Regions from separate parts of the Rhodothermus marinus genome, predicted to be linked through region 1. Evidence: riboswitches for the same ligand, from Rfam matches in the RefSeq annotation. Region 1 holds a riboswitch; the other holds the start of a gene.
The links. Region 1 has a riboswitch for cobalamin ahead of GYH26_RS14355 (TonB-dependent receptor plug domain-containing protein). Riboswitches for the same ligand answer to the same signal wherever they lie in the genome.
Positions count from the first base shown of each region.

Region 2: it holds a riboswitch for cobalamin, as region 1 does, so the genes downstream of both, GYH26_RS02225 (ribonucleoside-diphosphate reductase subunit alpha) here and GYH26_RS14355 (TonB-dependent receptor plug domain-containing protein) in region 1, are expected to answer to the same signal.

Region 1 covers NZ_AP019797.1:3,266,340-3,282,048, reverse strand. The annotation lists gene GYH26_RS14365 (queuosine precursor transporter) at 1-754, opposite strand, end outside; gene GYH26_RS14370 (DUF2905 domain-containing protein) at 1-9, shown strand, start outside; gene GYH26_RS14360 (MarR family winged helix-turn-helix transcriptional regulator) at 764-1,261, opposite strand; cobalamin riboswitch at 1,421-1,673, shown strand; gene GYH26_RS14355 (TonB-dependent receptor plug domain-containing protein) at 1,803-3,704, shown strand; gene GYH26_RS14350 (hypothetical protein) at 3,736-4,854, shown strand; gene GYH26_RS14345 ((2Fe-2S)-binding protein) at 4,854-5,063, shown strand; gene GYH26_RS14340 (PIG-L deacetylase family protein) at 5,123-5,863, shown strand; gene GYH26_RS14335 (response regulator transcription factor) at 5,948-6,658, shown strand; gene GYH26_RS14330 (sensor histidine kinase) at 6,665-7,711, shown strand; gene GYH26_RS14325 (cation:proton antiporter) at 7,976-10,279, shown strand; gene nhaA (Na+/H+ antiporter NhaA) at 10,314-11,651, shown strand; gene GYH26_RS14315 (sodium-dependent bicarbonate transport family permease) at 11,713-12,672, shown strand; gene GYH26_RS14310 (P-II family nitrogen regulator) at 12,677-12,979, shown strand; gene GYH26_RS14305 (cation:proton antiporter) at 12,984-14,990, shown strand; gene GYH26_RS14300 (NAD(P)/FAD-dependent oxidoreductase) at 14,987-15,709, opposite strand, start outside.
Region 2 covers NZ_AP019797.1:480,325-496,033, forward strand. The annotation lists gene GYH26_RS02215 (DUF433 domain-containing protein) at 101-313, opposite strand; gene GYH26_RS02220 (ribonucleotide-diphosphate reductase subunit beta) at 368-1,411, opposite strand; gene GYH26_RS02225 (ribonucleoside-diphosphate reductase subunit alpha) at 1,456-4,236, opposite strand; adenosylcobalamin-variant (AdoCbl-variant) riboswitch at 4,444-4,519, opposite strand; gene GYH26_RS02230 (YceI family protein) at 4,977-5,573, shown strand; gene GYH26_RS02235 (YceI family protein) at 5,587-6,195, shown strand; gene GYH26_RS02240 (porin) at 6,220-7,506, shown strand; gene porQ (type IX secretion system protein PorQ) at 7,765-8,730, opposite strand; gene GYH26_RS02250 (hypothetical protein) at 8,989-9,267, shown strand; gene GYH26_RS02255 (xylulokinase) at 9,388-10,884, shown strand; gene GYH26_RS02260 (TIM barrel protein) at 10,888-12,039, shown strand; gene GYH26_RS02265 (BatD family protein) at 12,071-13,789, opposite strand; gene GYH26_RS02270 (tetratricopeptide repeat protein) at 13,795-14,529, opposite strand; gene GYH26_RS02275 (VWA domain-containing protein) at 14,534-15,553, opposite strand; gene GYH26_RS02280 (vWA domain-containing protein) at 15,550-15,709, opposite strand, start outside.

The DNA.
Region 1 (15,709 bases):
TTTCGCTGAAGGGCAGGGCTTCGGCACCGGCCGCCGCCCGTTCGATGAGTGCGTGGGCCAGTTCCCGGCCCAGGTAGGCGTCGATGAGCCAGTGGGCCAGGTAGATGAGCGGTGTGATGGCTACGGCGATGGCGAACTTGTAGCCGTAGTTGAACAGCGTGATGGCCAGAATCTGCGGAAAGGCAAGCTGGCCGGCAAAGGCGACCGTCAGCACCACCAGCGTGTCGATGAACTGGGAGCCGAACGTCGAGCCCGTCGCCCGTAGCCAGAGCCAGCGGCCGCGCGTCAGGCGTCGGAGCCAGTGGAACAGCGTGATGTCGGCGAGCTGGCCCAGCAGGTAGGCCGTCAGGCTGCCCAGGATGACCCGTCCGGTTGCTCCGAAGACCGTCTCGAAAGCCTCCTGCGGAACAGGAGAGATGTCGGCCGCCGGTACGGCTATGGCCAGTCGGAGCAGGGCAAACTCGAACACAACCATCCCCATCCCGACCATCGTCACGAACCGGATGCCCTTCTTGCCGAAGTATTCGTTCATGATGTCCGTGACGATGAACGTGATGGGGAAGGCCAGCACGCCGGCCGTCATCACCACCTCGCCGAAGGTCATGCCCAGCAGGTGCAGCGTGAAGGGCAACCGAAAGGCGGTGAAAAACTTGGAAGCGGTGGCTTCGGCCAGCACCAGCGCCGTGATGAAGATCGCCGTGCAGACGACGAAGACCTTCTGCGGGCGGCTCAGGACGTAAGCCTCGCGGAGCATACGGCGTGCTCAGGAGCCGGTCGCACTTTCCGCTGCTTCTTCCGATTCGTCCTCGTCAATCCGCAGGCGGTCCAGCAGCTCGCTGAGCAGGCGCAATTCTTCGGGTGAGAGGCGGCTCATCAGGCGCTCCTGGGCTGCGTCCACCACTGGCTGCATTCGGGCCAGTAGCTCCAGCCCCTTTTCCGTAATGCCCACCTCGACCACGCGCTTGTCATGACTGGCCCGACTGCGTGTGACGAGACCGGCCCGTTCCAGACGGTTGAGCAGCCGGTTGACGTCCGGCGTGCGGTCGAGCATCCGGCGACCGATTTCCGTGCAGGTGAGCTTGCCGGGGTGGCTTCCCCGGAGAATGCGCAGCACGTTGTACTGCGTGGGCGTAACGCCAAAGGGCGCCATGAGCGCTGACAGTTCGTTCAGCAGCCACGAACTGGTCACCAGAATGTTGAGCAGCGCTTCCTGAGCGGGCGAGGCGAAACGGGTCTGCTTGATGCGCTCCGAGAGTTTCATCGGAGAGATACGTAGTTTATCGTAATTATCACGATGGCGCTAAACCTACAAAGTTCGGCGCCAACGGGCAAGTCCCCGAAGCGTTCCAGAAAGTTTCAACAGGAGGGGGTGTCAAAAGGTTTGCGGGGCGGCCTGCATGTTGCTAAATTCGCTCTGTGTTCTTCGACATGCGCCGCTGGTTCCGCTTCGGCGGATGAAAAGGGAATCCAGTGGCCTGGCCCACCGGGCCGGGGAATCTGGAGCTGTACCCGCAACTGTGAGTCGTGGCTGCGGCCGGCGGGCGAAGAAGCCGACGGTCACTGTCTGCTCCGGGCAGATGGGAAGGCCGGCGGTGGAGCCTGTGTCGGGCCCGTTCCGTCATCCGACGGAACCCACGGCGAGCCAGGAGACCTGCCAGCGGCGTCAGGCCGAAGCCTCCGGGAACTGAGGTCCGCGCCTGATGCACCGGCTGTTCGACCGCACCGGCCTTGAGGCCGGCCGTTCTGTCGTTCTGGCATGGCTGCGCTGGCCCGGACCTCGCATTGAGGTAACGGGCTTTTTTATGAGCTTTTCTGTTGTTCGCTGCGGACTGGTGTTGCTGGGACTCGGGTGCGTGCTGGGCGCCCGGGCCCAGGAACGGGCCGATACCACGCTGGCGCTGCCGCCGGTCGTCGTCGAAGGGGAGCGCCTCGAGCAGACGCGGGAAGCCGGAAGGCGGCTGTGGCGTCTGGAAGCGGCCGAGCTGGAACGCACCGACGCGACCACGGCGGCCGAGCTGCTGGAAGCGCGGACCGGGCTCTTCGTCAAACGCTACGGGAGCGGCGGACTGGCCACGCTCTCGCTGCGCGGAAGCAGCGCCACGCAGACACTTCTGCTCATCGACGGGCACCGTGTGGCCGATCCGCAATCGGGCCTGATCGACCTGACGCTGCTGCCCACCGTCCTGCTCTCGTCCGTCGAGGTGGTGCACGGACCGGCCGCTGCCACCTACGGATCGGGCGCCATCGGCGGCGTGGTGCGGCTCTACACGCTGCAGCCGGCAGTGCGCCCGGGCGGCCGGGTGGCGTTGCGGCTGGGCGCCTACGGTGAACGAAGCCTGGGCGTGGTCGCGCATGCCGGGGCAGGACGCGTGGCCGTGCTGGGGGCCGTCGAGCACAGCCGCACCATCGGCGACTATCCGTATCCCAATCCGCTCCCGCCGCCGGCGGTGCGTCGCCGCGAAGGGGCCGACCGGGCGATGACCTCGGCGTTCGGCAAGGTGCGCTACGAGGGCACCTGGCGGTTCGAGGGGACGCTGTGGCTGACCGAGGCGCGCCGGAGCCTGCCCGGTCCGGGCAACGCGCCACCTGTCGATGCGCACCAGACCGACCGCCAGCGCCGCCTGCTGCTGCTGGCCGAGCGGCCGTTGCCGGCCGGACGGCTCACGCTGCGCGGTAGCTACCAGCACACGCTGCTGGCCTACGTCAACCGGTTCGCCGGCGAGGCCGACACCACGCGCACGCGCGGGCTGGCGCTGGAAGCGACGCTCGACCGGGCGCTGCACCCGCGCTGGGCCCTGACCGCCCGGGCCGAAACCCGGTGGGAGCGGGCGGCGCTGCGCGGTGGCGTCGATCAACGCGCGGTCGCGCTGGCGCTCCACCTGTCCGGGCGCCGGGGACGGCTACGCCTCTACCCGGCGCTGCGGCTGGATCTGTACGCGACGGCCGGCCGCACCTTCCACGCACTCAGCCCCCGGCTTGGCCTGAACCTGGCCCTGAAGGAAGGGATGCTGCACCTGAAAGGGCTGGTGGGGCGTGCCTTTCGGGCGCCCACGCTGGGCGAGCGCTTCTTCCGGCCCGGCGGCAACCCCGATCTGAAGCCCGAGCGCGGCTGGACCGTCGAAGCTGGTCTGTACGCACGTCTTCGGCCTTTCGTGCTGGAACTGACGGCCTTTCAGACCACGCTGACGGATCAGATCGTCTGGTATCCGGGCTTCGTGGCGCCGGGCCTGCAGCTCTGGCGGCCCATCAACGTCGGGCGCGTGCGCACGCGCGGCCTGGAAGCCTCGCTTCGGGCCGATGTGCCGCTGGCCGCGTCGCTTCGGCTGCAAAGTGGCCTTTTCTACACGTTCACCCGTGCCGAAGACCGCTCGAATCCGGCCACGCGGGCCTACGGCCACCAGCTTCGCTACGTACCGCCGCACCAGCTCAAGGCTTTTCTGGATGTGCTGGCCGGCCCGCTCACGCTGGGACTCGACGCCCGCCACACCGGCCGCCGCTATCTCACCACCGACGAAACCCAGGCGCTGGCGCCCTTCACCGTGCTCGACGCCCATCTGCGCCTGACGCAGTCGGTCGCCCGGACCCGGCTGTCCTTCGGCCTGACCGTCGAGAACCTGACCGACACGGCCTACGAGGTCGTGCGCTTCTATCCGATGCCACCGCGCCACGTGCGCGTGCAGCTTCGCATAGACCTGCTTCCCTGAACCGCAAACAAAACGAAAGGAGCGACAGATGATGCGACGCCTGCTATTGCTGATTGCACTGCCGCTGCTCGTGCTGAGCGGCTGTGACCTGCTGGGCAGCGAAGACGATGGAGAACAGCTCGTAACCACCGGCGTGCTGGTGGGCAACGGCGGAAACTTCAGCGACCAGAACGGCTCGCTGACCTTCTACAATCCGGCAAACGGACAGACCGCGACGCTGGCGCTGAACGCCTTCGTGCAGAGCCTGACGCTGCATGAAGGACGGGCCTATGTGGTGCTGAACACGTTCAGCGTCGGGCACGTCGCCGTGGTCGATGTTGCCACGCAACAGCTCGTCGGGCGCATCGATGGCCTGCCCAACCCGCGCTATCTGGCCTTTGCCGCCGACAACAAAGCTTACGTGACGAACATGATCTTCGGCGGCAACGGACTCGTGTTTGCCGTCGATCCGGCCGCGCTGACCATCATGGTCGATTCGATCGAGGTGGGGCCCTATCCCGAGGGCGTGGTCGCCCATGAGGGGCGCGTGTACGTGGCCAACTACGGCTCGCTGGGGGCCGGGCGGACGATCTCGGTGATCGACGCCGCGACGGATCAGGTGGTCGGTACGCTCGAACCCGGCTGCGACGGCCCGAAGGCACTTTTCATCGACGAAGAGGAGGAGCTGGTGGTCGTCTGCCAGGGCAAGACGGTCTACAACGAGGATTACAGCGCGATCATCGAGCAGACGAATGGCCAGGTGGTGTTCATGAATCCGGGTACCGGGGCGGTGACGGCCCGGCTGACGTTCGACGTGCAGCTCGGCTCGGCTAACTTCACCCAGGTGGCTTACTATGCGCCGGCGGCCGAAGAGCTGTACGTCATCAGCAGCATCAGCAATGAGGTCTTCCGCATCGACACCGACGCCAATGCGCTGGCGGCCACGCTGTCCGTGCCCGAAGCGGCCGATCTGTCCGCGCTGTCGGCCGTCGCCTACGATGCGGCGCAGCGGCGCCTCTACGTGGCCCGGCTGGCCGCCGGACCGAACGGCGCGCCCGACTACACGGCCGCCGGTGCCGTGGTCATTCTGGACCGCAACGGCCGGCAGGTGGGCCGCTTCACCGTCGGCCCGGCGCCGTCCCACATCGAACTGGTGCAGGAGACGCGCTGATGCGGATCGACCGCTGCCTCTGCTTCCAGCGGACGTTCGCGGAACTGAAAGCCGTGGCCGCGCAGACCGGAGCCGGCAGCGTCGAGGACCTACAGCGCCACGTGCGCTTCGGCCTCCGCTGCCGGCTCTGTCTGCCCTACGTGCGTCGCATGCTCCAGACCGGCCAGACCGTCTTTCATGAAATCATTCAGGAAGCGTCGGACTCATAATCTGTTGCAACAAATTCTGGCGTAACGGCGTTGGGCGGCCAGAAGACCCGTTTGCTTCGGTGGCCACGCTGCTGTACATCTTTCCCCATCCGGATGACGAGAGCTTCGGGCCGGCGCCGGCCATCGCCCGCCAGCGACGCGAAGGCCATGCCGTGCACCTGCTGACGCTCACGCGCGGAGAGGCCACCCGCCAGCGGCACCATCACGGCTACAGCAAGCCCGAAATGGGCCGGGTCCGCTTCGAGGAAATGCAGTGCGTGGCCGAAGTGCTTGGGCTGTCCAGCCTGGAGGTGCTGGACTTCCCGGACGGTGAGCTGGCCGAACTGGACCCCCGCGTGCTGGAAGACGTTGTGGCCCGTGTCATCGAGCGCCATCGGCCTGACGTGGTGGTGACCTACCCGGTGCACGGCATCAGCGGACACCCGGACCATCTGGTCACGCACGCCGTCGTCAAGCGCGTCGGCTGTGCACTGCGGGAGCGGCTCGGTGTGCCGCGGCGGCTGGCTTTTTTCACCTTACCCGAAGGGCTCGAAAAGAAACCGGCCCACCTGCACACTTCCCCCCGGGAGCGCATCGACGCCTGCGTTTCGTTCACCGCCGAAGATCTCGAGCGGGCCGAGGCGGCGCTGGCCTGCTACCGGACCTACCGGCGCGTCATCGAAAAGCACCGGCCGCTGGAATCGGTGGCCGAGGGCGTCTGCTTCGAGCTGTTTCAGGAAACGTTCGATCCGCCGCTGGATGACCTGACCGATCGCCTGCCCGTCGTTGAAAATCCAGCACATAACGCTTCGATAACATAAAACGGCCGTTTCCCCTGTATTTTGTTTGCGTTAAAAAACCGTGTAAACGTACCGGAGTTGATGATGGAAACGGCCACGCGAGCCATGTCGCTCTCCGCCTTTGACGAACGGCCGCCGCGCGTGCTCATCGTCGATGACGAAGATGATATTCTGGCGCTGCTGGCCTACAACTTCAAACGGGAAGGCTTCGAGGTGGAACTGGCCCGTGACGGCGTCGAGGCGCTGGAGAAGGCCGCCCGGTGGCAGCCGGACGTGATCATCCTGGACATCATGATGCCGAACATGGACGGGATCGAGGTGTGCCGCCGCATTCGGCGCGACGCCCGGCTGCGTACCACGCCCATTCTGATGCTCACGGCGCGGACCGAGGAGGAAGATCAGATTCAGGGGCTGGAAATCGGCGCCGACATGTACGTGGGCAAGCCGGTGTCGGTCCCGGTGCTGCTGAGCCAGACCCGGGCGCTGTTGCGGGGTGCCCGGCGCTACGAGACGCCGCCCGATCTGCTGCGCATCCACGATCTGGAGATCGATCGCGACCGTTACCTGGTCTATCGCGACGGGCCGGAAGGGCGCGAAACGGTGCGCCTGCCCCGCAAAGAATTCGAGCTGCTCTACTTTCTGGCGGCCCATCCCGGCAAGGTTTTCACGCGGCAGGAGCTGCTCGACGAGGTGTGGGGACGGGACGTGTACGTGGTGGACCGGACCGTGGACGTGCACATCCGCAAGATCCGTGAAAAGCTCGGGAGCCACTATATTGAAACGGTCAAGGGCGTGGGCTACAAGTTTCGTGAGTAGCGCGTAATGCCCGCACGACAGCTCCGTCGCCTTCGTCCGGGGCGGCTGGCCTGGAAGCTGGCCGCCTACAGCGTACTGCTGGCCCTGCTGCCTGCGCTCTTTGTGGGGTTGCGCGTGGAGCAACCCTGGCTGCGGCTGGGACTGCTGCTGCTGATCTTCGGCGCCAGCGTGTTCGTCGCGGCGGCCTACCTGATCATGCCCCGGCTGGCACTGGCCCGTGAGCTGCTCCGTCAGATTCGCCGTCGCTCGTTCGAGAACCTGGAACTGGCGCATGTGCCGCAGGGCGACGAGCTGAACAGCCTCATCTGGCAGGTCTATCGCACAGGGCGCACGCTCGAAAAGGAAATCGAGGAACTCAAACGCATGGAAAACTACCGGCGTGAGTTTCTCGGGAACGTCTCGCACGAGCTGAAGACACCCATCTTTTCGATCCGGGGCTTCACCGAAACGCTGCTCGAAGCCGATCCGGGCGACGAGGCCACGCGCCGCGCCTTTCTGGAAAAGATCCTGCGCAACGCCGACCGGCTGGCCAATCTGGTGCGGGATCTGACGGAGATCTCGCGGCTGGAGACTGGCGAACTGCAACTGCAGCCGGTGCCGTTCGAACTCCCGGCGCTGGTGCGCGAGGTGCTCGAGTCGATGGAGCCGCTGGCGGCCACGCGCCAGGTGTCGCTGCGGTGCTGCGCGCCGGAGCACCTGCCCCGCGTGCTGGGCGACCGGGAGCGGCTGCGCCAGGTGCTGATCAACCTGGTGGACAACGCGATCAAGTACAACAACTCCGGCGGCTTCGTGGAGGTGCGCCTGCAGGAGCAGGACGGGAGCGTGCGCGTGGCCGTGGTGGACAACGGCATCGGCATTGCGCCGCAGCATATTCCCCGGCTGACCGAGCGTTTCTACCGCGTGGACCGCTCGCGCTCGCGGGAGCAGGGCGGCACCGGGCTCGGCCTGGCCATCGTCAAGCACATTCTGAACGCCCATCAGACGCGTCTGGAGATCGAAAGCACCCCGGGCAAAGGCTCCACGTTCGCCTTCCGCCTGCCGGTTGCCCGCTGAAGACGACTTGCCTTTTCCAGGCGAGGTTCGTATCGTCTGAAAGGAATGCCGGTCTCGCGTTGAAGTACCTGCTTCTTCCATATCGTTCGGTGCGAGGCGAGGCGTTGTCGCTGCGGCGATGCCTCGTCCGGCGGTGGCTTGGCCGCTGCAAGCCGCAAGAATGACCGTCGCGTGTGCACGTCGGCCGGTGATGTCGGCTTTTTAGCCCGCCGTACTTTCCCCTGAAGCAACACGAATATCGTCTTCCAACCAACGAACGGGTCTATGGAACTCTCGCTGCTGAACCTGCTCCTTGTGCTGGTAGCCGCCTGGCTGGGGGGATTGCTGGCCACGCGGCTGGGGTATCCGTCGGTGCTGGGGGAGCTGCTGGCCGGCATGCTGCTGGGGCCGCCGCTGCTGGGCGTCCTGCACGGAAGCGAGGCGCTGGCCGTGGTGGGAGAGCTGGGCGTGCTGCTCATGATGCTCTACATCGGGATGGAGATCGATCCCCGGGAGCTGGGGCGCGCGTCCAAAGGCGGCGTGCTGGCGGCGCTGGGCGGGTTCATCACGCCGTTTGTGGCCTGTTACCTGATCATCTATTACGTGACGGGGAGCGCCTACGCGGCGATGTTCGTGGGCGTGGCGGCCGGGGTGACGTCGCTGGCCACCAAGTCGCGCATTCTGGTCGATCTGCAACTGCTCGACACGCGCATTGCGCACGTGATGATGGCCGGGGCGCTGATCGCCGATACGCTGTCGCTGTTGATCTTTGCCGGGATCATCGGCGTGGCCCAGTTCGGAAGCGTGTCGGTGATGGACCTGGCGCTGGTGGGCTTGAAAGCGCTGGCTTTCTTCGCGGTGGCGGCGCTGGTGGGGCTTAAGCTGATCCCGCGTTTTGGCGTCTGGCTGCAACGCTACGCGCCGGGGCGGACCGTCAGCTTTCTGCTGATCGTCGTGCTGGCGCTGCTGTTTGCGGAAGGGGCCGAGCTGGCCGGGCTCCACGGCATTCTGGGCGCCTTTCTGGCCGGGCTGTTCCTGCGCGAGCGCACGCTGGGCCGTACGCTCTCGAAAGACCTGATGGACCTGGTGCGCGACGTGTCGCTGGGCTTTCTGGCGCCGATCTTCTTCGTGACGGCCGGCTTCGAGGTGACCTTCGACGTTTTCCAGCAACACCCGATCCTGCTGGCCGGGGTGATTGCCGCGGCCACAGTGGCCAAGATCGTCGGTACCGCGCTGTTCTACCTGCCCACCGGATACGGCTGGCGCGAAGGGGTCGTCATCGGGGCGGGCATGAACGGTCGCGGCGCCGTCGAGATCATCATCGCCCAGATCGGCCTGTCGATGGGCATCATCGACGCCACGATTTTTTCCATTCTGGTCTTCATGGCCATCTTCACGACGGCCACCGTGCCGGTGCTGCTCAAGCTGGGCGTGGACTGGCTCAAGCGGCGAAATGAGCTGGTGCGTTCGGACCACGAGCGGCGCGGCGTGCTGATCATCGGCGCCGGGGCGACGGCGCGGGCTCTGGGCCGGGTGCTGGCCCGCTCGCAACCGGTGTGGGTGGTGGACCGCAACCCGCAGCTCTGCGCCCTGGCCGAAAGCGACGGGCTGCAGGTCATCTGCGGCGATGCGCTGGACGAACAGGTGCTCGGCGAGGCGCAGGCCGCGCACGTGCGCACGTTCATCGCCATGACGGCCAACGCCGAGGTGAACGCGCTGGCCGCGCAGCTGGCCCGCACGGTCTTCTACGTGCCCGAGATTCACGTGCTCTTCAGCGGCGGCGACGAGGCCGAGCACCAGAGCCTGCTGGCGCACCTGCATGCCACGACGCTGTTTGCCGGGCCCGTTTCGCTGGTGGCCTGGGACTACCGGATCGAGCAGGAGCGCATCGTGCGCAGCAAGGTGCCGGTCGAGCAGCCCATGTCGGCCGGCCGCTTCTTCCAGGCGTTGCAGGGACCGCGTCCGGCCCTGCCGCTGGCATTGCTACGCGGCGATCGATACCTGCCTGTGCACAGCGGGCTGACGCTGGAGCCCGGCGACGAGGTGATCGTGCTGCAGGCGATGGACGTGCCGGCGATGCCGCGTGATCGGTTCGATCACCTGGTGGCGCAGGCGCCGGTGCTGGATCTGAGCCGCCAGCTCTCGCTGGAAGAGTTCTTCCGGGTGGCGGCCGAGCCGCTGGCGGCCCGTCTGGGCCTGGAGGCCGAGGTGCTCCAGCGGCGCTTTCTGGAGCGGGAGGCGCTCAGCAGCACCGTGGTGTTTCCGGGCGTGGCCATTCCGCATGTGATTGTCGAAGGCCGCGGTCGCTTTGAGCTGGTGGTGGCCCGCTGTCGCGAAGGACTGCGCTTTCCCGATCAACCGGAGCGCGTCTACGCCGTGTTTGTGCTGGCCCGCTCCGAAGACGAACGCACCTTCCACCTGCAGGCGCTTTCGGCCATCGCGCAGATTCTGCAGCGTGAGGACTTCGAGCAGGCCTGGCTGATGGCACCCGACGCCGAGGCGCTGCGTCGGCTCCTGCTCGAAAGCGAGCGGCGTCGCCTGCCTATGCCGGCCGGTTCGGAGCCGGACGAAGCCTTACCGGAAGCGTGAACGACTGAATTCCAGAACACAAATGCCGGATAATATGCAGGAGCGTGGTTCTCGTATTACGGATCGCCTGTTTCGTCCCTTTCAGGAGTTCTTTCACACCGAGGCGGCCAGCGGCACTCTTTTGTTGCTCAGTGCCGTGATCGCGCTGGTCTGGGCCAATTCGCCCTGGGGCGAGACGTACCGGGCACTCTGGGAGATGAAGTGGACCATCGGCCCCGAAGGAGCGGCGCTTTCCAAGTCGCTGCTCCACTGGATCAACGACGGGTTGATGGTGCTGTTTTTCCTGCTGGTGGGCCTGGAGATCAAGCGGGAGCTGCTGGTGGGCGAGCTGTCGTCGCCGCGCAAGGCCGGACTGGCGATAGCCGGGGCGATCGGGGGCATGATCGTGCCGGCGCTGCTGTACCTGACGCTCAATGCGGGCGGCGCGGGCGAGCGCGGATGGGGAATTCCGATGGCCACCGACATCGCCTTTGCGCTGGGCGTGCTCGCCCTGCTGGGGCGCGGATTGCCCGTGGGGTTGCGCGTGTTCCTGGCGGCGCTGGCCATTGTGGACGATCTGGGGGCCGTGCTGGTGATCGCGCTGTTCTACACGGCCGATCTGTCGGTAGGTGCGCTGCTGGCGGCCGCCGTCGTCTGGGGGTTGCTCTGGGCGTGCAACCTGCTGGGCGTGCGCCAGCTCTGGGTGTACGGTCTGCTGGGGGTGCTGCTCTGGCTGGCCGTGTTCAAGTCGGGCGTGCACGCCACGGTGGCCGGCGTGCTGCTGGCCCTGACGATTCCCGCCCGCCGGGAGATCGACGGCGCGGCGTTTCTGCGCGAGGTGCAGGGGCTACTGGACGTATTCCGTAAAAATCCGGGCACGGGTCGGTTGCTCAGCGCGGACCAGCGCGACGCGGTCTATTCGCTGGAGCAGGCCTGCGAGCGGGTCGAGGCGCCGCTGACGCGCCTGGAGCACGGACTGCATGGCCTGGTCGCCTACGGCATCATGCCGCTGTTTGCGCTGGCCAATGCGGGCGTGGTGCTCGGGGGCGACAGCGGGCTCAGCCTGACGCACCCGGTCACGCTCGGGGTGGTGCTGGGGCTGCTGCTTGGCAAGCCGATCGGCGTGCTGCTGGCATCCTGGCTGGCGGTGCGCCTGCGACTGGCCGAACTACCGGCCGGCGTGACCTGGGGCCAGCTGCTGGGTGTGGGATGTCTGTGCGGCATCGGGTTCACGATGGCGCTGTTCATCGCCGGGCTGGCTTTTCCTACCCCGCTGCTGCTGGATCAGGCCAAGCTGGGCATTCTGGGCGCTTCGCTGCTGGCCGGGCTGCTCGGCTGGGTGTTTCTGGCAAGGGCACGAAAAATTCAACAGGCCGAAGCCCTTTCGGAGTGAAACATGAAGAAAGCGTGGGCCGTTGGGCGGCCGGCTACTGTGAACCAGCCGGAACCGTTCTATGCTGGAGATCCTGCTGACGAACCTGCTCTCGCCCATCGTTCTGGCCTTTGCCCTTGGTATCATTGCCCAGCTGATTCGCAGCGATCTTTCGTTTCCCGAGCCGCTTTACCAGGCGCTTTCGATCTACCTGCTGCTGGCTATCGGGCTCAAGGGCGGGGCCGAGCTGAGCCACACGCCCTGGGCCGTGGTGATCTGGCCGGCGCTGGTGACGCTGGCGCTGGGCATGCTGACGCCGATCACGTCGTACGTGGTGCTGCGCAAGATCGGCCGCATGGACCGGATCAACGCGGCGGCCATCGCGGCGCACTACGGCTCGGTCTCGGCCGTGACGTTTATCGCGGCACAGGCCTTCGGGCAGCTTCAGGGCAATCCGGCCGAAGGGTTCATGCCGGCGCTGGTGGCCATGCTCGAAGTGCCGGCCATCGTGGTGGCGCTGATGATCGCCTTCACGCGCTCGAACCATCACGGCTCCTGGCGCGAGGGGCTGCACGAAGTGCTGGCCGGTCGGAGTGTGGTACTGCTCGTGGGTGGACTGGTCATCGGGTATCTGTCGGGTATGGAAGGGCTCAAGCAGGTGGAGCCCTTTTTTGTGAACGGCTTCAAGGGGGCGCTCACGCTCTTCCTGCTCGAGATGGGGCTGGTGGCTGCCCGGCGCCTGCGCGATCTGAAGAAAGTGGGGGCGTTTCTGGTGGGATTCGGCATTGTGATGCCCATCCTGCACGGCGCGCTGGCCGTCGTGCTGGGCCACTGGGCCGGGCTGTCGGTGGGAGGAAGTGCGGTGCTGGGCGCCATGGTGGCCAGCGCGTCCTACATTGCAGCGCCGGCCGCCGTGCGCATCTCGCTTCCCGAAGCCAACCCGACGTTCTACCTGACGGCTTCGCTGGGCATTACCTTCCCGTTCAACCTGACGCTGGGAATCCCGCTGTATTTTGCTCTGGCACAATGGATCGGAGGATAAGCCCATGCTGACGGTAACGCTCAAGCTGGTAACCATCGTGGCCGAACGCGTGCTGCAGGAGCGGCTGCTACGCGAGCTGAAAGAGCTGGGCGCCCGCGGCTACACGCTGACCGAAGTGTCCGGCGAAGGGTCGCGCGGCGTGCGCGCCAGCGAATGGGAGGGCCACAACGTGAAAATCGAAACGATCGTCAGTCCCGAGGTGGCCGATCGGATCATCGAGCACATTGCCGAGCATTATTTTCAGTACTATGCGGTGATCGTGTACGCCCAGCCGGTCGAGGTCGTGCGGGGCGACAAATACGTCTGAGCGAATGCTGCTGGCCGGCGTTGCCTTGCCATTCCTGGGGGAGCTGGTGGCGCTCGTGGTGACGAGCGTCCTGATCGCCTATCTGTGCTACCAGATCCGGCTGGTGCCGATCGTGGGGTTTCTGCTGGCCGGCGTGCTGATCGGGCCGGGCGTGCTGGGGCTGGTCCGCAACGAGACGCTCATCCAGAACACGGCCGAGATCGGCGTCATCCTGCTGCTGTTCACGATCGGCATCGAGTTCAAGCTGGACCAGCTCCGGCGCATCTGGCGCGAACTGCTCCTGGGGGGCGGGTTGCAGGTGGGGCTGACCACGCTGGTCGTACTCGGGTTGTCGCTGGCGCTGGGCATCGATGTGCGTGCGGCGCTTTTTACGGGCTTTCTGGTGGCGCTCAGCAGTACGGCGATCGTGCTGAGCGTGCTCAGCGATCGGCAGGAGACCGACACGGTGGTCGGGCGCCTGGCCGTAGCCATGCTGATCTTCCAGGATCTGGCCATTGTGGCCATGGTGCTGCTGGTGCCCGTGCTGGGCGGCGGGCACGGCTCGGCGCTTGAGACGCTCCGAGCGCTCGGCGAGGCGCTGCTGGTCGTGGGCGGCGTGCTCGTGCTGGCCCGCCGGCTCGTCCCCTGGCTGCTGGAACGCATCGCCCACACGCGCCGCCATGAGCTGTTTCTGCTGTCGGTGGTGGCCATCTGCTTCGGGACGGCCTGGGTGACCAGTCTGTTCGGCGTCAGCCTGGCGCTGGGCGCCTTTCTGGCGGGGCTGGTCGTCAGCGAAAGCACCTACAGCGAATACGCCCTGAGTGAGATTCTCCCGCTCAAGGCGCTGTTCAATGCCGTCTTCTTCGTGTCGGTGGGACTTTTGCTCGACGTGTCGTTCGTGCTCGCGCGGCCGCTGCTGGTGGTGGGGATCGTGCTGGGCGTGCTGCTGGTGAAGGTGCTGGCGACGGCGGCCGCCACGCGCCTGCTGGGTTACCCGATGCGGGTGGCACTGGCACTCGGGTTGACGCTGGCGCAGATCGGAGAATTTTCGTTCGTGCTGGCGCAGGCCGGGCGCGACGTGGGACTCACGCCGGCCGGGATGGGGGAGGCCGGCACGCAGGGTCTGCTGGCTGCGACGGTGCTGCTCATGGCCGCCACGCCGTTTCTGATGGCGCTCGGACGACGGCTGAACGTGCAACTGCTCCGACGCGAAGGAGCCACGCCCGAAGCGCCTCCGGAAAAAGCCGCACTCGAGGACCATGTGATCGTGGTGGGCTACGGACCGGCCGGGCAGCGTCTGGTGCGTGTGCTCCGGGAGACGGGCATTCCGTTCATCGTCATTGAGTTGAACCCGCACACGGTCCGGGCTGCCCGAGCGGAGGGCATTCCCATCCTGTACGGCGATGCCAGCCGCCGACATATCCTGGAGCATGCGGCCATCGATCGGGCCAAGGTGTGCGTGGTGGCGATCAACGACGAGGCCGCCACGCGGCGCATCGTGGAACTGGCGCGCTTTCTGAACCCGACGCTTCAGATCATCGTGCGCACGCGCTTTCTGCGGGATGTGGAGCCGCTTCAGCGGGCCGGTGCCGACATCGTGGTGCCCGAGGAGCTGGAAACGTCCGTGCGTATCTTCACGCAGGTGCTACAGGCCTACTTCGTGCCGGAGGATGAGATTCAGCGGCAGGTGGCGGCCATCCGCTCGGGCGACTACCGGATCTTCCGGGGCAGCATTCAGGAAGCCCACCTGATGGTGCTGCAGGGGCTCGACGAAGAGGGCCTCCACACGCGGGCCGTCGTGGTGCGCGAAGGCGCACCGGTGGCAGGCAGGACGCTGGCCGAACTGAACCTGCGCCAGCGCTACGGGCTGACCGTGCTGGCCGTGCGTCGGGGCAACCGGACGATCGGCAGTCCCGCCGGCGACTTTCGCATCGAACCCGGTGATCGGCTCGTGCTCATCGGGCTGGCCGATCAGTTCGCCCGCTGCGCCGACCTATTCCGCCCGCCGCGTCCCTCGGTAGCGGAAGCTTAGGCGCTGGTTGCCGTCTGATCAGTGGTGTACGTCGGCAGATAGTCAGCCGGGACGGGTTGCACGTGGAAGATAAGACGGGCGCTGCGGTCGTAAGTGAAGTAGTTCCAGGCCCAATTGATAAGCACCTGGAGCCGGTTTCGGAAGCCGATGAGCTGGACCAGATGAAGGGCCAGCCAGGCAAACCAGGCCAGCGGACCCGTCAGGCGCACGCCTCCTTTCAGCTCGGCTACAGCGGCATGGCGACCAATGGTGGCCATCGTGCCCCGATGATGGTAGCGAAACGGCTCGGTCTCCTGCCCCTGCAGCAAACGCTGAATCTGCCGGGCGACATGTCGTGCCCCTTGGATTGCTACCGGTGCCATCTGAGGATGCAGGCGTCCTTCTTCGTCGCGGCTGGCGGCCAGGTCGCCAATGACAAACACGTTCGGATAGCCGGGCACGCGCAGGTCTGCTTCTACTTCGATGCGCCCGCCGCGCGTCTGCGGCAGCCCCAGCCGGTCGGCCAGTGGGCTGGCGCGTACGCCAGCGGCCCAAATGACCGTCCGTGTAGGAATGCGTTCGCCGCTCTGCAGGTAAACAGCTTCCGAAGTGACCCGGGCCACCGGATCGCCCAGATGGAGTTCAACGCCACGCTGGCGAAGCTGCTGGCGGGCGTACTGCTGGAGCCGCTCATCGTAAGTGGCCAGGACCGTATCGAGCGCCTCGACGAGTAGCACCCG
Region 2 (15,709 bases), 640 kb from region 1:
AAGCCACGGAGGCGCAGCCGAAGTGACGTCGGAAAACGGCTTTTTCCTGGGCAGATGGCGCGCGTTCGCGACATCCTGGCGGCCCGATGCCGCAGTGCGATTATGGCTGTTCCGAAACATGCCAGGCCGCATAGGCAAGCGCCTGGTAGATGTCTTCGGCTTCCAGCTCCGGATAGGCTTCCAGCACCTCCTGTACGGTTTTACCCGAGGCCAGCAGCTTCAGGATGGTGCTGACCGTGATGCGCGTTCCCCGGATGGTGGGCTGACCCAGACAGATTTCCGGGTTGATCGTGATGCGATCCAGTGGTTTCATCTTGCTGTTTTGTTTTGCGTTGAGACCGGCTGGTTCCAATCCAGTTCCTCCTGCTCATTCATCCCACGAGAGTGCAGCGGCCTGCTGGTATTCGGTGACCCGCGTCTCGAAAAAGTTCTTTTCCTTGAGCAGGTCGATCGTTTCGCTCATCCAGGGGAACGGGTTTTTCGAGCCGTAGCGGGCTTTCAGACCGATGCGCTCCAGACGTCGGTCGGCGATGTACTGGACGTACTCCCGGAACATGGGCGCCGTCAGGCCCAGCACGCCGCGCGGCAGGCAGTCGTAGGCGTAGGCCACTTCCAGCTCGACGGCCTCTTCGATGAGCTGCTGCACCTCGCGCTGAAACTCGGGCGTCCACAGTTCGGGATTTTCGGCCTTGATACCGTTGATCAGGTCGATCCCGAAGTTCAGATGGATCGTCTCGTCGCGCAGGATGTACTGAAACTGCTCGCCGATGCCGGTCATCTTGTTCTGGCGGTGGAAGGAGAGGATCATCGCGAAGCCGCTGTAGAAGAAGATCCCCTCCATGATCACGTAGTAGCCGATCAGGTTTTTCAGAAAGGCCTGAGCGCCTTCGACGGTGGCCGTGGTGAAGTCGGGCCGCAGCACTTCGCGCGTCAGCTCCATTTCGAATTCGTCCTTGCGGGCCACGGCCGGGATTTCGCGGTACATGTTGAAGACTTCGCCCTCGTCGAGGCCCAGGCTTTCGACGATGTAGAGGAAGGCGTGCGTGTGGATGGCTTCCTCGAAGGCCTGGCGGAGCAGGTACTGGCGGCACTCCGGGTTCGTGACGTGGCGAAAGATGGCCAGCACGATGTTGTTGCCCACCAGGCTTTCGGCCGTGGCGAAAAAGCCCAGGTTGCGCAGGATGACCAGCCGTTCGTCGTCGGTCAGCTTATCGGAGCGCCACAGCTCGATGTCGCGGGCCATGGGGATTTCGCTGGGCATCCAGTGGTTTTTGCAGCCGTTGAGGTAGTGCTCCCAGGCCCAGGCATACTTGATGGGCATGAGCTGGTTGACGTCCACCTCGTGGCAGTTGATCAGGCGCTTGTCTTCGACGCGGATGCGGCGCGATCCGAAAGCGGGAAGCTCCATCATGGCTGTACTCGGTTTTGGTGTGGGACGGGAATGTTGAACAGAGATCACTGGCAGGCTTCGCAGCTTTCGTCGTCCGGCGAGCAGGCGGGGCCGTCGCGGCGGACGACGATGTCGCTCGACGGTGAGCGGCTTTTCATCCAGCGGGGCTGGATGCCGCGGCGGTTGATGTCGAGCGTGGATTTTTCGATCTGGGTGGCGGCCAGCGCCCGCAGGTAGTAGGTGGTCTTCAGGCCGAGTTGCCAGGCGAGCTGGTACATCTCGCTGAGCTTGCGGCCGCTGGGTTCGGCCAGATACAGGTTGAGCGACTGGCTCTGGTCGATCCACTTCTGGCGCCGGGCCGCGCACTCGATGAGCCAGCGCGGTTCGATTTCGAAGGCTGTCCGGTAGCGCGCTTTCAGCTCGGGCGGGATGCGGTCGATTTCCTGCACCGAGCCGTCGTAGTACTTCAGATCGTCCAGCATTTCCTCATCCCAGAGGCCCCGCGCTTTGAGATCGCGCACGAGGTAGGGGTTGAGCTGGGTGAATTCGCCGGACAGGTTGCTTTTCACGTACAGGTTCTTGTAGGTGGGTTCGATCGACGGGCTCACGCCACAGATGTTGGCGATGGTGGCCGTGGGGGCGATGGCCAGCACGTTCGAGTTGCGCATGCCCTGGCGGCGGATTTTCTCGCGCAGCGCGTCCCAGTCGAGGCGGGCCGTGCGCGGGACGGGCACCGGCTCGCCGCGTTCGGCTTCGAGCAGGTCGAGCGTGTCGAGCGGCAGCAGGCCGCGATCCCACTTGGAGCCCTTGAACGTGGGGTAGGCGCCCCGTTCGGCCGCCAGGTCCGACGAGGCCTCGTAGGCGCAGTAGGCGATGAATTCCATGAGTTCGTCGGCCAGCTCCACGGCGGCCTCGCTGGCGTAGGAGAGTCCCCGACGGTAGAGCACGTCCTGAAAGCCCATCAGGCCCAGACCGATCGGCCGGTGGCGCAGGTTCGACGTGCGCGCTTCCGGAATCGGGTAGAAGTTGAGGTCGATCACGTTGTCGAGCATGCGCACGGCCGTGCGGATCGTGTCGCGCAGCTTTTCCCGATCCAGCTCGCCCTGCTCGTCCACGTGCGCCACCAGGTTGATCGACCCCAGGTTGCAGACGGCCACCTCCTCGGGCGAGGTGTTCAGCGTGATCTCGGTACAGAGGTTCGAGGAGTGGACGACGCCCACGTGATCCTGGGGCGAGCGGATGTTACAGGGATCCTTGAAGGTGAGCCAGGGATGGCCGGTCTCGAACAGCATCGAAAGCATTTTACGCCAGAGATCGACGGCCTCGACGCGGCGCCAGTTGCGGATGCGGCCGGCCTCGGCCTCGCGTTCGTAGTGCTCGTAGCGCTCGCGGAAGGCGCGGCCGTACAGGTCGTGCAGGTCGGGCACCTCGTCGGGCGAAAAGAGCGTCCAGTGCCGGCGCTCCCGCACGCGCTGCATGAACAGGTCCGGAATCCAGCAGGCTGTGTTCATGTCGTGCGTGCGGCGGCGTTCGTCGCCCGTGTTGCGGCGCAGCTCCAGAAATTCTTCGATGTCTAAATGCCAGACCTCCAGGTAGGCACAGACGGCTCCCTTACGCTTGCCGCCCTGATTGACGGCCACGGCCGTGTCGTTGACGATCTTCAGGAAGGGGATGACGCCCTGGCTGCGGCCGTTGGTGCCCCGGATGTGGGCGCCCAGGGCGCGGACGGGCGTCCAGTCGTTGCCCAGCCCGCCGGCCCACTTCGAAAGCAGCGCGTTGTCGCGGATGGCCTTGAAGATGGCGCCCAGGTCGTCCTGCACCGTGGTCAGGTAGCAGGAAGAAAGCTGGGGATGGGGCGTGCCCGCGTTGAAGAGCGTGGGCGTGGAGTTCATGAAGCGGAAGCTGGAAAGCAGCTCGTAGAACTGGATGGCGCGGGCGGTGGGATCGTCTTCGGCGAGCGCCAGCCCCATGGCCACGCGCATCCAGAGGTACTGGGGCAGCTCGAAGCGGCGGCCTTCGGGCTCGTGCAGCAGGTAGCGGTCGTAGAGCGTCTGCAGCCCCAGGAAGGTGAACTGGCGATCGCGTTCGGGATGCAGCGCGGCAGCCAGGCGGTCGATGTCGAACGTCCGGAGCAGGCGCTCGTCGAGGCGGCCCAGGCGGACGCCGTGCTCCAGGTACGCCCGGAAACCGGCGCGGCAGGCTTTGGCCTGCTCGGAGGGAGGTATCGGGCGGCCGAAGACTTCGCGGTAGAGCGCGTCCAGTAGCAGCCGGGCGGCCACGTACGTGTAGTCGGGCTCGCGTTCGATGTGCGTGCGGGCCGCCAGAATCAGCGCCCGGTCCAGTTCGTCTTCGGGAATGCCCGGATAGACCGTGCGGAGCAGCTCTTCCCGGACCAGCTCGGGATCGACGTCGTCCAGTCCGTCGCAGGCCGCTTCGATGCGGGCACGCAGCGCCTCGTGCGGGAACGGCGCCTCGGTGCCGTCGGCGCGGCGGTAGGTGAGCTGCTGACGGCGGCGCGCTTCGGCGCGGGCCTCGCGGTAGAGGATGTAGCGACGGGCGACGGCGTAGCGCCCGGCCCGCATGAGCGTGCGTTCTACTTCGTCCTGAATTTCTTCGACGGACACCTCGGCGCGGTCCCGGCACCAGCGCACCACGGCGCCGGTGAGGGCCTCGATCTCTTCGGACAGCTCGGCCGAAAGAGGTGCGTCGGCAGGTAGTTCGAGCGTGGCGCGGAAGGCTTTTTCGAGGGCGCGCCGGATGCGTTCGGGGTCGAACGACACGCGTCGGCCGTCCCGCTTGACGACGGTGGGCAGCGTGTCGGTGACGAGGGTATGCAGGGTGGCCATGGCGGTACCTCGGGTTGGTGAAACGTTCAGGATCGAGGTCCCCCGCGGCCAGAAGGTGGAGAAGGGCAGCAGCAGCCGATGCGAACGGCGACGGTGGGTCGCCCGAGCGGCAGAGCCAGAACGCAGCAGCCACGTGCAGCCGATCACCACCCTGTGACGCGCAGGGTGTGCCGGATCGCCCGCAGTGGGCGCCGGCCGTGATCGCACTTCCGGGCGGGCATTCGGGCTTTTACCGTTGCGCGACAGCGCCGGAATTCCACCGGCTTCCCCCGTGACGCCGGCACCGCCTCGGGCGGTACCGGCCGCCGTGCCACGACAGCACGGCCCCGGAAGTGGCAGGGCCTTGTGGCGGCAAGTATAGCACGCCCGCAAGGCGACGGCAAGGGGTGTGGAAAAAATCTGGATTTAATATCCGTTATTCGTCACGCCTCCCTGGTTCTGACAGGGGATTGTGGAAAAGTGTTGTCCAATCTGTTTCCGTTATTCCGCAAACCCGGATCAACGATAGCGTCGAAATAGCCGTTATTGAAGAAGATTGGGTGGCGAACCGTGTGGTAGTGCCTGGTATTGCGAGCAGGTCGCTGTCGGGTGTGTAGGAGTTTCCCCGACATCCCTGTCAGAGATTGCCCGGCATAGGATTGCAGGTAGCGCCTACGCAACCGATCAAGCTTTGCTTTCGGCGCGAGAACCCATCTGTTCGTTGTTTGAACGCGCAACGTGAAGCCATCAGGGAGGCGATCATGAACAGGATAATCCGCACGATCTGGATCCTGGCACTGGGGCTGCTGCTCCCGCTCGGGTTGCGGGCGCAGCCGGTGGTGCTGACCTTCGAGACGGAGGGGAGCACCTTCCGCGTGACGGGCACCTCGACGCTGCACGACTGGGAATGCGCGGTGACGGACTGGCGGGGTCGGGTAGAACTGGGGCAGGCCGGTGAGCTGGCTTCGCTGCAGGCGACGGAGGTAGTGGTGCCCGTGGCGGCCATCTCGTGCAAGAACGGCACGATGGATCGCAAAATGCGGGAGGCGCTGAAGGCGGAAGACCATCCGGAGATTCGCTTTGTGCTGACGCGGGTCGACTCGGTAGCGGCCGCAGCGGAGGGCTATCGGCTCCAGGTGCAGGGACGGCTGACGATCGCCGGTGCGGAGCAGCCGGTGCAGATGCAGGTGCTGGCCCGCCCGGAAGACGGCGGTTGGCGCTTTCAGGGGGAGCAGCCCCTTTCGATGAAGGCCTTCGGGATCAAGCCGCCGACGGCCATGCTGGGCACGCTTCGGACGGGCGACGAGGTGGTCGTGCACTTCGACGTGGTGGCGCGCCCGACTTCCGGCAACCCGTAAATCGCGAAGCGCCATGCGTGTGATCGGTCTGTTGAGCGCGGTGTTGCTCCTGCTGGGCTTCCGGGGAACGCCCTGCTACGTGCCCGATCCGGTGGCGAGCCGGGTCTGGATCGAGGGACGCTCGACGGTCAACCGCTTCACCTGCGCGGCTACCCGGGTGGAAGGGGTTGGCGAGGTCGAAGCAGGGCGGGCGGTGCAGGCGCGGCTCGTGGTGCCGGTTCGGGCTTTCGACTGCGGCAAGCAGGCCATGAACCGGGACCTGCAGGAGGCGCTCCAGGCCGATCGCTTTCCGGAGATCCGCTTCGAACTGAGCGAGGTGGCCGTGCTGGAGACGCCCGCGGCCGACTCGGCCCGGCTGGAAGTGGCCGGGACGCTGACGATCGCCGGCACGACGCGCACCGTGCACTTCGAGGCGGCGGGGCAACTGCTGGCGTCCGGGCGCGCCCGGCTGGTCGGCTCGCTTCCGCTGAAACTGACCGACTTCAACGTAAAGCCGCCCACCGCGCTGCTGGGATTGATCCGGGTGCACGATCAGATCACGGTACACTTCGACCTGGTCGTGCAGCCCGTGGCGTGGCGGCCGTGCGCGGTGGCCGCGGCGGATTCCCTGAACCAACCCTGAACAACCAACCAGGAGGAAACAGCCATGCGTACACGGTTAACCGGTGGCATCCTGGCGCTGATCGCGCTGCTGTTGTGGACCCTGCCGGCCGCAGGCCAGGATAAAGACCAGCCGAAAAACGAGGGGCCGGTGGTACACGGCTTCATCCGGCCCGACTGGCTCATTCAGAATGTGGACGACCCGTTCCGGGATGACCTGCGGATCTATCACTTTCTGAGCCGGACCCGCGTCTACCTGAAGGGGACCTACGAGGGCGTGCGCTATCGGGTCGAGCTGGGGCTCTCGGGTCCGGAGGTCGAAATTCCGGTCTCGCGTTCGGGCTTCTGGGGCATGCCGCAGATCCTGCAGGACTTCTATGCGGACGTGCCTTTCCCGGGCGTCGAGAACGTCTATGTCCGGCTGGGCCAGTTCAAGGTGCCGGCCGGGGCTGAAGGGCTGACCTACTCGGCCTACCTGCCCTTCGTGGAACGCTCGATCGCACAGAAGTTCGTGGGGCTGCTGCGGGACTACGGCGCGGCGCTGCACGCCTATCCGAGCGAGAACGTCTCGCTGGCACTGGCGCTGCAGACCGGTCTGGGCCGGAGCATCCCGAACCGGTATCTGCCCGAGGTGTTCGGCTTTCCGTTCGTGACGGCGCGCGTGCAGTTCGGTCCGAACCAGGGGCATGACCTCTTCCGGCTCAAGCCGATGCCCTCCGGCGACGAACTGGAGGTGCGGTTGGGCGCCAACGTCACCTACTATAAAGACGTGATCGCCGGGCATTCCTCGGCGCTGAACGTCTGGAACAAGGAAAAGCCCATCCTGCTGCAGAGCGGCTGGAATCCGCACATCGCCCGGCGTGAGGCCGGTCATCTGAAGGCCGGGGAGCTGCTCATCGGGGGCGGCGACATCGCGCTGGGCTATCCGACCGCGCAGGGCGCGCTCTGGCTGGAGGGCCAGGTCACCTACGGGCAGTACAAGAACGACTTCGGCGATGTGGCCGTGACGGCCGTCCGCGCGCAGGCTACCTACAGCCTGGAGACCGTCGCCTTCGGTCTGCGCTACGCGCTGGTGCAGCTCGACGAGCTGGGCGGCGATGCCGTGGGCGACGATCCGATCCACGAAGTGACGCCCATGCTGACCTACCGGCTGCAGAAGAACGTCAAGATCATCCTGGACGGGAGCATTCTGCTGGATGTGCCGGTGGCCGTGGAAGAGGGCGTGGGCGCCTATGTGCTGACGGATCACCCCGAGGAGATCACAGCGGAAGGTGTTACGATTGAGCGGCAGAATGTGATCAACCTGCGGGCGGCCGTGCAGATCAACTTCTGACCGGTCTGGCCGCGGAGGGCAGCGTGCGGGGCCCCGGCAATCATGCCGGGGCCCTGTTGTTTTCCGACCACAAAAAACCCCGGCGATCACGGGGGAAATCGCCGGGGAAGGAGCACGTCCCGGGGGGTGAGGCGCGCCTTCAACGATACGGAGGCGCCGGGTATTCGTCAAGATGAAAGGCAAATTGGCGCCATCAAAACGCGCCGTTCCCGCCGATTTGTGCCGCAGCAGAAGCGCAATTATTCGGGAAGGTCTGGATTATAGCTGCGTCTGAACGGTCAGATGATGGAGCGTGCCCAGCGAGGACCAGGAGCTGAAGGCATAGTCGAAGTGCAGGCCGGCAAGGCGCAATCCGAAGCCCGCGTTGAAGCCGGCCAGGTCCAGCCGGGGGCGGATTTTGAGCATTTCGTGGCGGCGGTAGCTGTAGCCGAAGCGCAGTTGAAACGAACGGCTGGCGCCCAGTTCGGCTCCGAAGTTCAGGTGATAGAACAGGCGACCGAGCCAGGTCTGATTTTCCGGGCGCTGCCAGAAATGGGGCAGGTCGTAGGCGGTCAGGGTCAGTTGCAGCGGCAGGTAGCGCAGGCGCTTGCGCAGGCCCAGACGCACGTCGAAGGGCAGGCGGTCGGGAGTGGTCCCCAGCGTCTGGAGCGTGACGCCCAGGTGGTGCAGGCTGGCGCCGAGCGTCAGCAGGTGCTCGGGCAGCTCGTAGCGGAAGCCGGCGTCCAGCGCCAGGGCCGTCGCCCGTCGGTCGGCCAAGGTCGTGTGGATCAGGTGCAGGCTGGCGCCGTAGTGCAGCGACGGGCCGGCGGCGCGTCCCAGGCCCACCGTCAGGGCCAGGTCGATAGGCCGAAAGGTGCCGTTGCGGTTGCCTTCCAGGTCGGCCTCGTCGATGGCGCCCCAGTCCAGAAAGCGTAGCGCCAGGCCGAGCGTTCCGAGTTCGCCCCGGTGCCAGCCGTAGGCGATCGTACCGGCACGGATGTCGCCCAGGTGGTTCAGGTAACTCACCTGCAACTGGCGGTGCTGCGCGGGGTGCAGCAGGGCCGGATTCAGCAGAAACAGCGCCACGTCGTCGTCGGCGACGGTTGTGGGCGTGTCGCCCAGCGCGGTCACGCGGGCCGAGGGCGCAAGACGCAGAAAGGCAAAACCGCCCAGCGGGGCATCCTGCGCCCGGACCGGTAAGGCCAGACACAACCAGAGCACCGGCAGGAATCGCCACCCCTTCATTGGCACAGCTTGCTTGCTCGGAGTGTGGGCACGTCGCGTTGTAGCAATCGGATCGCTTTCCTGCCGGGCTGGTGAGATCGGGGGTACTTTCCAAATATAACACCGCCCGGGCACAAAAGCGAGGTCCGGCGGATGTATCCAGAGGTGCCATCAGAAATGCGCCAGAGATGCCATGGCCAATGCGGAGAAGCTGCTACGGCCTGTGCCGTGGGATTCCTAAGCTATTTTTAGAATTTGTTGCACCAGATACAGGCACGCATGCGTCGGTGGCAGGTTGTCGGATTGCTGCTCGGGCTGCATCTCGGATTCGTTACTGGGATGGTAGCGCTTTTGAGCCGTCTGCTGGGTACCGGTCTGCCATCGGCCGAAAGTCTGCTGGTAGCCGTCTGGACGCTTCCCCTCTCTGTATTTGTCGCCTGGTTCATTGGGGGTGATCTGCTGCAGCTCATCCGGCGGCGACCGCTCCTGCGTCCCGCCCTGGCTCAACTGCTGCTTCTGGCCTTGCTGTTGCTGGTGTGGGCGGTCGTGCCCACCTGAGCGGTATGTGAAAAGTGAATCGCTTCTTTTATTTCACTTTTCGTGCGCCTTGCTATTGAATTCCAGGGCCGGATCTTGTATTCTTACAGGCGAAAAACGCGGGACACGATCCGGTTCATCATGTTATTGCTGGGTTTCGACGTCGGCAGCTCGTTCATCAAAGGGGCCCTGGTTGAAGCGGAGTCCGGGCGCGTGCTGGCGGCTGTAACGGTTCCCGAACAGGAATTAAAGATTGAATCGATTCATCCTGGCTGGGCTGAGCAGGATCCGGAGCAGTGGTGGCAGTGCGTGCAGCAGGCCGTGGCTGCCTTGCGCCAGCGCCACCTGTTCGATCCCGAAGCGGTTGGCGGCATCGGCATCTCCTACCAGATGCACGGGCTGGTGCTGATCGACCGGGAGGGGCGCGTGCTGCGCCCGGCCATCATCTGGTGCGACAGCCGGGCCGTGCCTGTCGGCGAACGCGCTTTCCAGGAGCTGGGGCAGGAACGCTGCCTGCGCCACCTGCTCAACAGTCCCGGCAACTTTACGGCCGCCAAGCTGCGCTGGGTGCTTGAAAACGAGCCGGACATCTACCGTCGGGCCTACAAGTGGCTGCTTCCGGGCGACTATGTGGCCTTTCGCATGACCGGCGAGCCGACTACCACCGTTTCGGGCCTTTCGGAAGGGATCTTCTGGGACTTCCTGGAAGAAAAGCCCGCCGATTGGCTGCTGGACCATCTGGGGATCGACCATGCACTCATGCCCCGCCTAGTGCCCACCTTCGGCCGACAGGGCGAACTGACGCGGGAAGCGGCTGCGGTGCTGGGGCTCCGGCCCGGCACGCCGGTCACCTACCGGGCCGGTGATCAGCCGAACAACGCCTTCTCGCTGGGCGTGCTGCATCCGGGCGAGGCGGCCACAACGGCCGGCACGTCGGGCGTCATCTACGCCGTGGACGATACGCCGCGCTATGATCCCCAGACGCGCGTCAACACGTTCGTGCACGTCAACCACACGCCCGAGCGGCGCCGCTACGGCATTCTGTTGTGCCTGAACGGCACGGGCATCCTCTACCGCTGGCTCCGACAGGACCTGCTGGGCGGTACGCTGAGCTACGAAGCGATGAACGAGCAGGCTGCTTCGGTGCCGGTCGGCGCTGACGGCGTGCGCGTGCTCCCCTTCGGCAACGGAGCCGAGCGCATGCTCCGCAACCGAAACCTCGGCGCTTCGGTGCACGGCCTCGACTTCAACCGCCACGGCCGGGCGCATCTGCTCCGGGCGGCCAAAGAGGGAATCGTGTTCGCACTGGCCTACGGCCTCGAAGTGATCCGTGGCATGGGGCTGGCCGTCGAAAAGGTCCGGGCCGGACGCGCCAACCTGTTTCTGAGTCCGCTTTTTGGCCGGATCTATGCGACCGTCAACCGGACGGTCGTGGAACTGTACGACACGGACGGAGCGGCCGGTGCCGCTCGGGGTGCGGGCGTCGGGGCCGGCGTGTACGCCTCGCCCGAGGCGGCTTTCCAGGGCGTGCCGCCGGTGGCCACGATCGAGCCCGATCCGTCCTGGCAGGAACCCTATGTGGAAGCCTACCACCACTGGTCTGAAATCCTCTCCCGTCAACTTCAAACGGCTGACTGAACAATGGTAAACGCACAGACCTTCCACAGCATCTGTCGCTGGACGTTCAATGCGGGCAAGGGCGGCTTCGTCCCGGCCAACGTTCGTCCGGCCTGGGCGGCCGATCGCTTCGACACGGTCGCGTTCATCTATCTGGTCAAAGAGAAGATCGCACCGCGCCTGCCCGATACGATCACGCTGGGCGTTGAGCTGCACTACGACAACGAGATCAACGAGCAGAACGCCGAGGCGGTCGCGAAGGCGCTGGCCGAGACCGGGCTGCATCTGGCGATGATCACGCCGGGCGCCCATATTCATTTCGGCTATGGCGGCATCTGCTCGCTCGACCCGAAGGAGCGGGCGGCCGCCGAAGAACTGGGCCGGCGCACGGTGGAGCTGGCCTACGGTCCGCTGCGCAAGGTCTGGCATCCGGACCCCGACAGAGCGCCCACGCTGGTCATCTGGAACGGCTCGTTCGGCTACGACCTGGCCACGGTGGGGGTGCGCCAGATGTACCGTAACCTGAAGGAAAGTCTGGCGCGCCTCTGCCAGCTCGAACAGGAAAAAGGCGGGCTCATGTACATCGGCATCGAGCCCAAGCCGAACGAAGGACATCCGGCCATGCTGTTGCCGACCGTGGCCAGTGCGCTGCTCATCTGGCGCCAGCTCGCCGACGAGTACGGCATCGATCGGTCGAAGAAGGGGGTCAACATGGAAATCGGCCACTCGGAGATGATCGGTCTCGATGCCGTCTACGATGTGGTGGAGCAGCTCGAAGAACGGGCCATGGTCCACTTCCACCTGAACAGCCAGGGCTACAACGACGGCATCATTCTGGGCGGTCCGGGGCGCTACGACATCGACCACGGCACGCGCGTCAACGGCATGAACATCGCGCTGGCCGGTCTGCTGGAGCAGGACGGGTACAACCGCTGGCTCGGGCACGACATGCAGCCCCGGCCCTACGACAACGAAGAACAGGCCATCGACCGCGTGGTGCGCAGCATTCTGAGCTGGGAGGCCTGCCGCCGCGCCGCACAGCAGCTCGACGTGTCGGAGCTGCTGGCGCTGCTGGCCCGGCGCGAGACGGCGCGTGCCGAAGACCTGATGCGGGCGGCGCTGGTCGAAGCACAGCGTCAGTTCGACGCGCTCTACGAGCCGACCGTCAGCGCCTGAGCACGCGCCTGTTTGCAGAGCGAAGTCCCGTTCAGGCCCCTTCTTCGGAAGGGGCCTTTTTTTCGAGGGATTCCAGGAGACGGGCGGCCTCGCGGTGGTCGTGGAGCGTCTGGACGGGGTCGGGAGGCGTCGGGGCGTAGCAGGCGGCTTCGCAGGCGGCCAGCAATCGGGCCATGCGGGCCACTTCCGCTTCGGGCAGGCCGCGTTGGCGCAGGCGGTCGCACAGGCGGGTGCGCGTCAGGCCGCGCACGTCTTCGTCCAGGTAGCGTCCGGCCGCCCGTCGCAGCATTTCTTCCAGCCGTCGGTAGAAGAGCCGGGGCTCCAGTGTGGACGGTGGAAGGGCGTCGGGTTGCACGGGCGACGGTCGCGGGCGGCGGGCCGCGCGCCGTCGCTGCGCCAGCAACAGCAGCAGTAGGATCACCAGAAGCCCTCCGCCGGCATAGGGCAGCCACCGGATCCATGAAAATGACCGAGAATGAACGGCCGCCGGGGAAGCGGTCGCCACCGGAGCAGTGGGCGTGGCCGAGGCCGGATGCACGACAAGCTCCGGCAGCGGAGCCGTCAGCGTGCGATAGACGCCGCCCTCCGGATCGAAGTAGGCGAGGCGCACGGGTGGCAGCGTGAAACGCCCGGCCCGGCCGGGCACGAGCACGTAGGACAGCGTGCGGGTGCCGGTCAGCCGCGCGCCGCGGCGGTCGAGCGTCAGCGCATCGTCGGCGGGATAGACGGCGAAGCTGGTGTCCACGTCCGGCCGGGGCGGCGTCAGCGTGGGCAGGTTTCCTGATCCGGACAGACGGATCGTGACGGTTACCGGCTCGCCGACACTTACTTCGGTAGGTGAGGCTTCGGCTTCCAGCCGGAATCGTCCCACGGCATCGACGAAACCCGACGGCGCTCCGTCCGGGAGCGGACGCACCGTCACGGTGAGCGCCGGAGCCGTCACGCGCTGCGGTTCGCTCGGACCCGGACGCAGCAGCGAGGCGAAGGGATCGAGCGGATCCGGCTGCAGCGAGACTTCGCTTTCGATGGTGAGCGGATCGATCTGAAGCATTCCGCTCCGCGTGGGAAACAGCGCGATGCGCTGCAGCACGAAGGTGTAATAGGCCGCGCCGTTGCGAAGTACCCGCTCGGGCAGCGGCCGATCTTCCACCTCAAGTTCCTCGCGCCAGAACCCTTCCGTTTCCCAGGAGCCCACCAGGCGGCTACGCCAGACCTGCAGCCCTTCCCGGAAGAACAGTCGGTATTCGAGCACGGTCTGTTGCCCTTCGTAGGGGATGGTGGGCTGCAGGGTGGCCTCGATAAACAGGTCGGGTGCAGCGGATGCGTTCGGCGCCACTTCGGCGGGCGGTGCCGTGGGTGCATCGTAGACGGTCAGTTCGATCGGATCGGTGGCCAGCGTCTGATCGCCCACCTGAAGCCGGAAGGCGCCGATGCGGGCTTTGCCGGGACGCACCGGCCGAAACCGCCAGCTGTAGCGGATACGTTGCTGGATGCGCCCGCCGATCAGCGAGTACTGGCGGTGTACGGTGGGCGTCGGATAGACGAGCGCCAGCCCTTCGGTCGGGGGCGGCTCCGGCATGCGCAATCCGTCGGGCAGGGCGCCGATGATGTCGACGGTGTAGACGACCGTCTCGCCCATGCCCACCTGGGTGCGACTGACGCGGGCCTGAACTTCTACCGTCCAGCGCTGCGCGGCCGCCGGGATGGCCCCCACGCTCAAGAACAGCATCGAAAGCAGCCAGCGCCGCATGTCGCTCACCAGTCTTTTTTGACCGTACGGGGATGGGTGGGCAGCCGCAGGGCACGCCGGAGGGCCTCCTGTTCCTGGCGTTGCAGGGCGTCGAGCAGGCGGGCGGCCGCCTCGGGCGAGAGCTGCGCCGATGAGGTGGGTGTCTGGGATTGTCTTTCAGAGGCGGCGGAATCGGACGGGTCGTTCTGCGCAGGCGCACGCTCCGCATTGTGCCGGCGGTTGCCGTCCGCCACACCCTGTCCGGGTGCGTTCTGCGTGTTGGCGTCGTTCGGATCGTTCTGTCCGGCCCCGCCTGCCGACGGAGGGGGCGGGCTGGAAGGCGGCAGGTGTCGCAGGATGTATTCGTAGTTGAAGCGGGCATCTTCGAAGTCGGGGTCGGCCAGCAGCGCCGTGCGGTAGTAGTGGAGGGCCGCCTGCAGGTCGCCCTCGGCGAAGGCCGCGTTGCCGGCGTTGTAGGCGGCGCGTGCCCGTGCGGCATCGTCGGGGGCCATGCGGAGCGCCGCGTCGAGAGCGGCACGTGCGCTTCCCGCCTGGCCCAGACGCAGCAGGGCCGCCCCCAGGTTGTGCTGCAGCCCGAAGCGCGTGGCTGGATCCTGCGTCAGCAGCAATCCCTGGCGGTAATGCTCGGCCGCCTCGGCGTAGCGTCCGGCCCGGTAGGCCGCGTTGCCCCGGCGGCCCTGGCGGGCGCCGTCGTCGGCAAGCAGCAACAGCAGCAGCGCAAGTCCGATCAGTAGGCGCATCGTCTCAGGCGGTCTGGAGCGTTCGGCGGCGTTCGGGCAGCAGCGCTTCGAGCACCAGCAACAGCAGGGCCAGCGCCAGCGGCCACTGATAACGCTCGGCGAAGGTTTCGAACGTCTCGGTCGCGATCGGGGTCCGGGCGAAGCCGTCCAGCCGCTTCAGCAGGGCTGGCACGACCTCGCCGGTGCGTCCCAGATGGAAGTAGCCGTCCGGTCCGGCCAGCGCCTGTAGCGTGGCCGGCTCCAGCCGCGTGTGTACGACACGGCCTTCCGCGTCGCGCCGGACGCCCACGCGGCGGCCGTCGCGGTACACGGGAATCGGGGCGCCCGCGGTTTCGCCCACGCCGACAGCCAGCCGCTCGATGCCGGCCTCCTGAAGTTGGCGGAGCGCCTGCTCGAAGCCCTCCGCGTGGTTTTCGCCATCGGAGACGACCAGTAGCACCCGGCTACGTGGTACTTCGTCCGGTTGCGGTGCCTCGAAGGCCTGCAGGGCCACCTGGATCATGCGGACGTAGTCGGTGCCCGGCGTGGGGATCAGCGACGGATCGGCCACGTCCAGAAACAGCCGTACGGCGCCGTAGTCCGTGGTGAACGGACATTGCAGAAAGGCGTCGCCGGCGAACAGAATCAGGCCCACGCGATCGCCTTCCAGATGCTCGAGCAGGCGATAGAGTTCGTATCGGGCGCGGGCCAGTCGACTGGGCGCCACGTCTTCGGCCAGCATGGAGTTCGACACGTCCAGTGCGATGAGCAGGTCGAGGCCTCGCCGTTCGGCCTGGCGGGGTTGCAGGCCGAGGCGGGGACCGGCCAGCGCCAGCGCGAGCAGTGCCACGGCGGTCAGGAGCAACGCGGCCCGCAGCCGGGCACGTCCGGGAGCCGGCGCGGCCAGTTGGGCGATCAGCACCGGATCGCCCAGCCGCTCGAGATCGCGCCGGCGCCGACGCGCCGCCCACATCAGCAGCAGCGCGGTGCCCGGCACGGCGGCCAGCGCCCAGAGCCATTCGGGATGGAGCCAGTGCAGGTTCATGTGACGACCAGGCGGCGGAGTCGGGTGGTGCGCAGGATCACTTCCAGCAGAAGCAGCAGCAGGGCCGGTCCCAGAAAGATCGCGTACCGCTCCCGGGCGGTTTCGTAGCGGGTGACGGCCACCGGACTTTTCTCCAGGCGGTCGATCTCGGCGTAG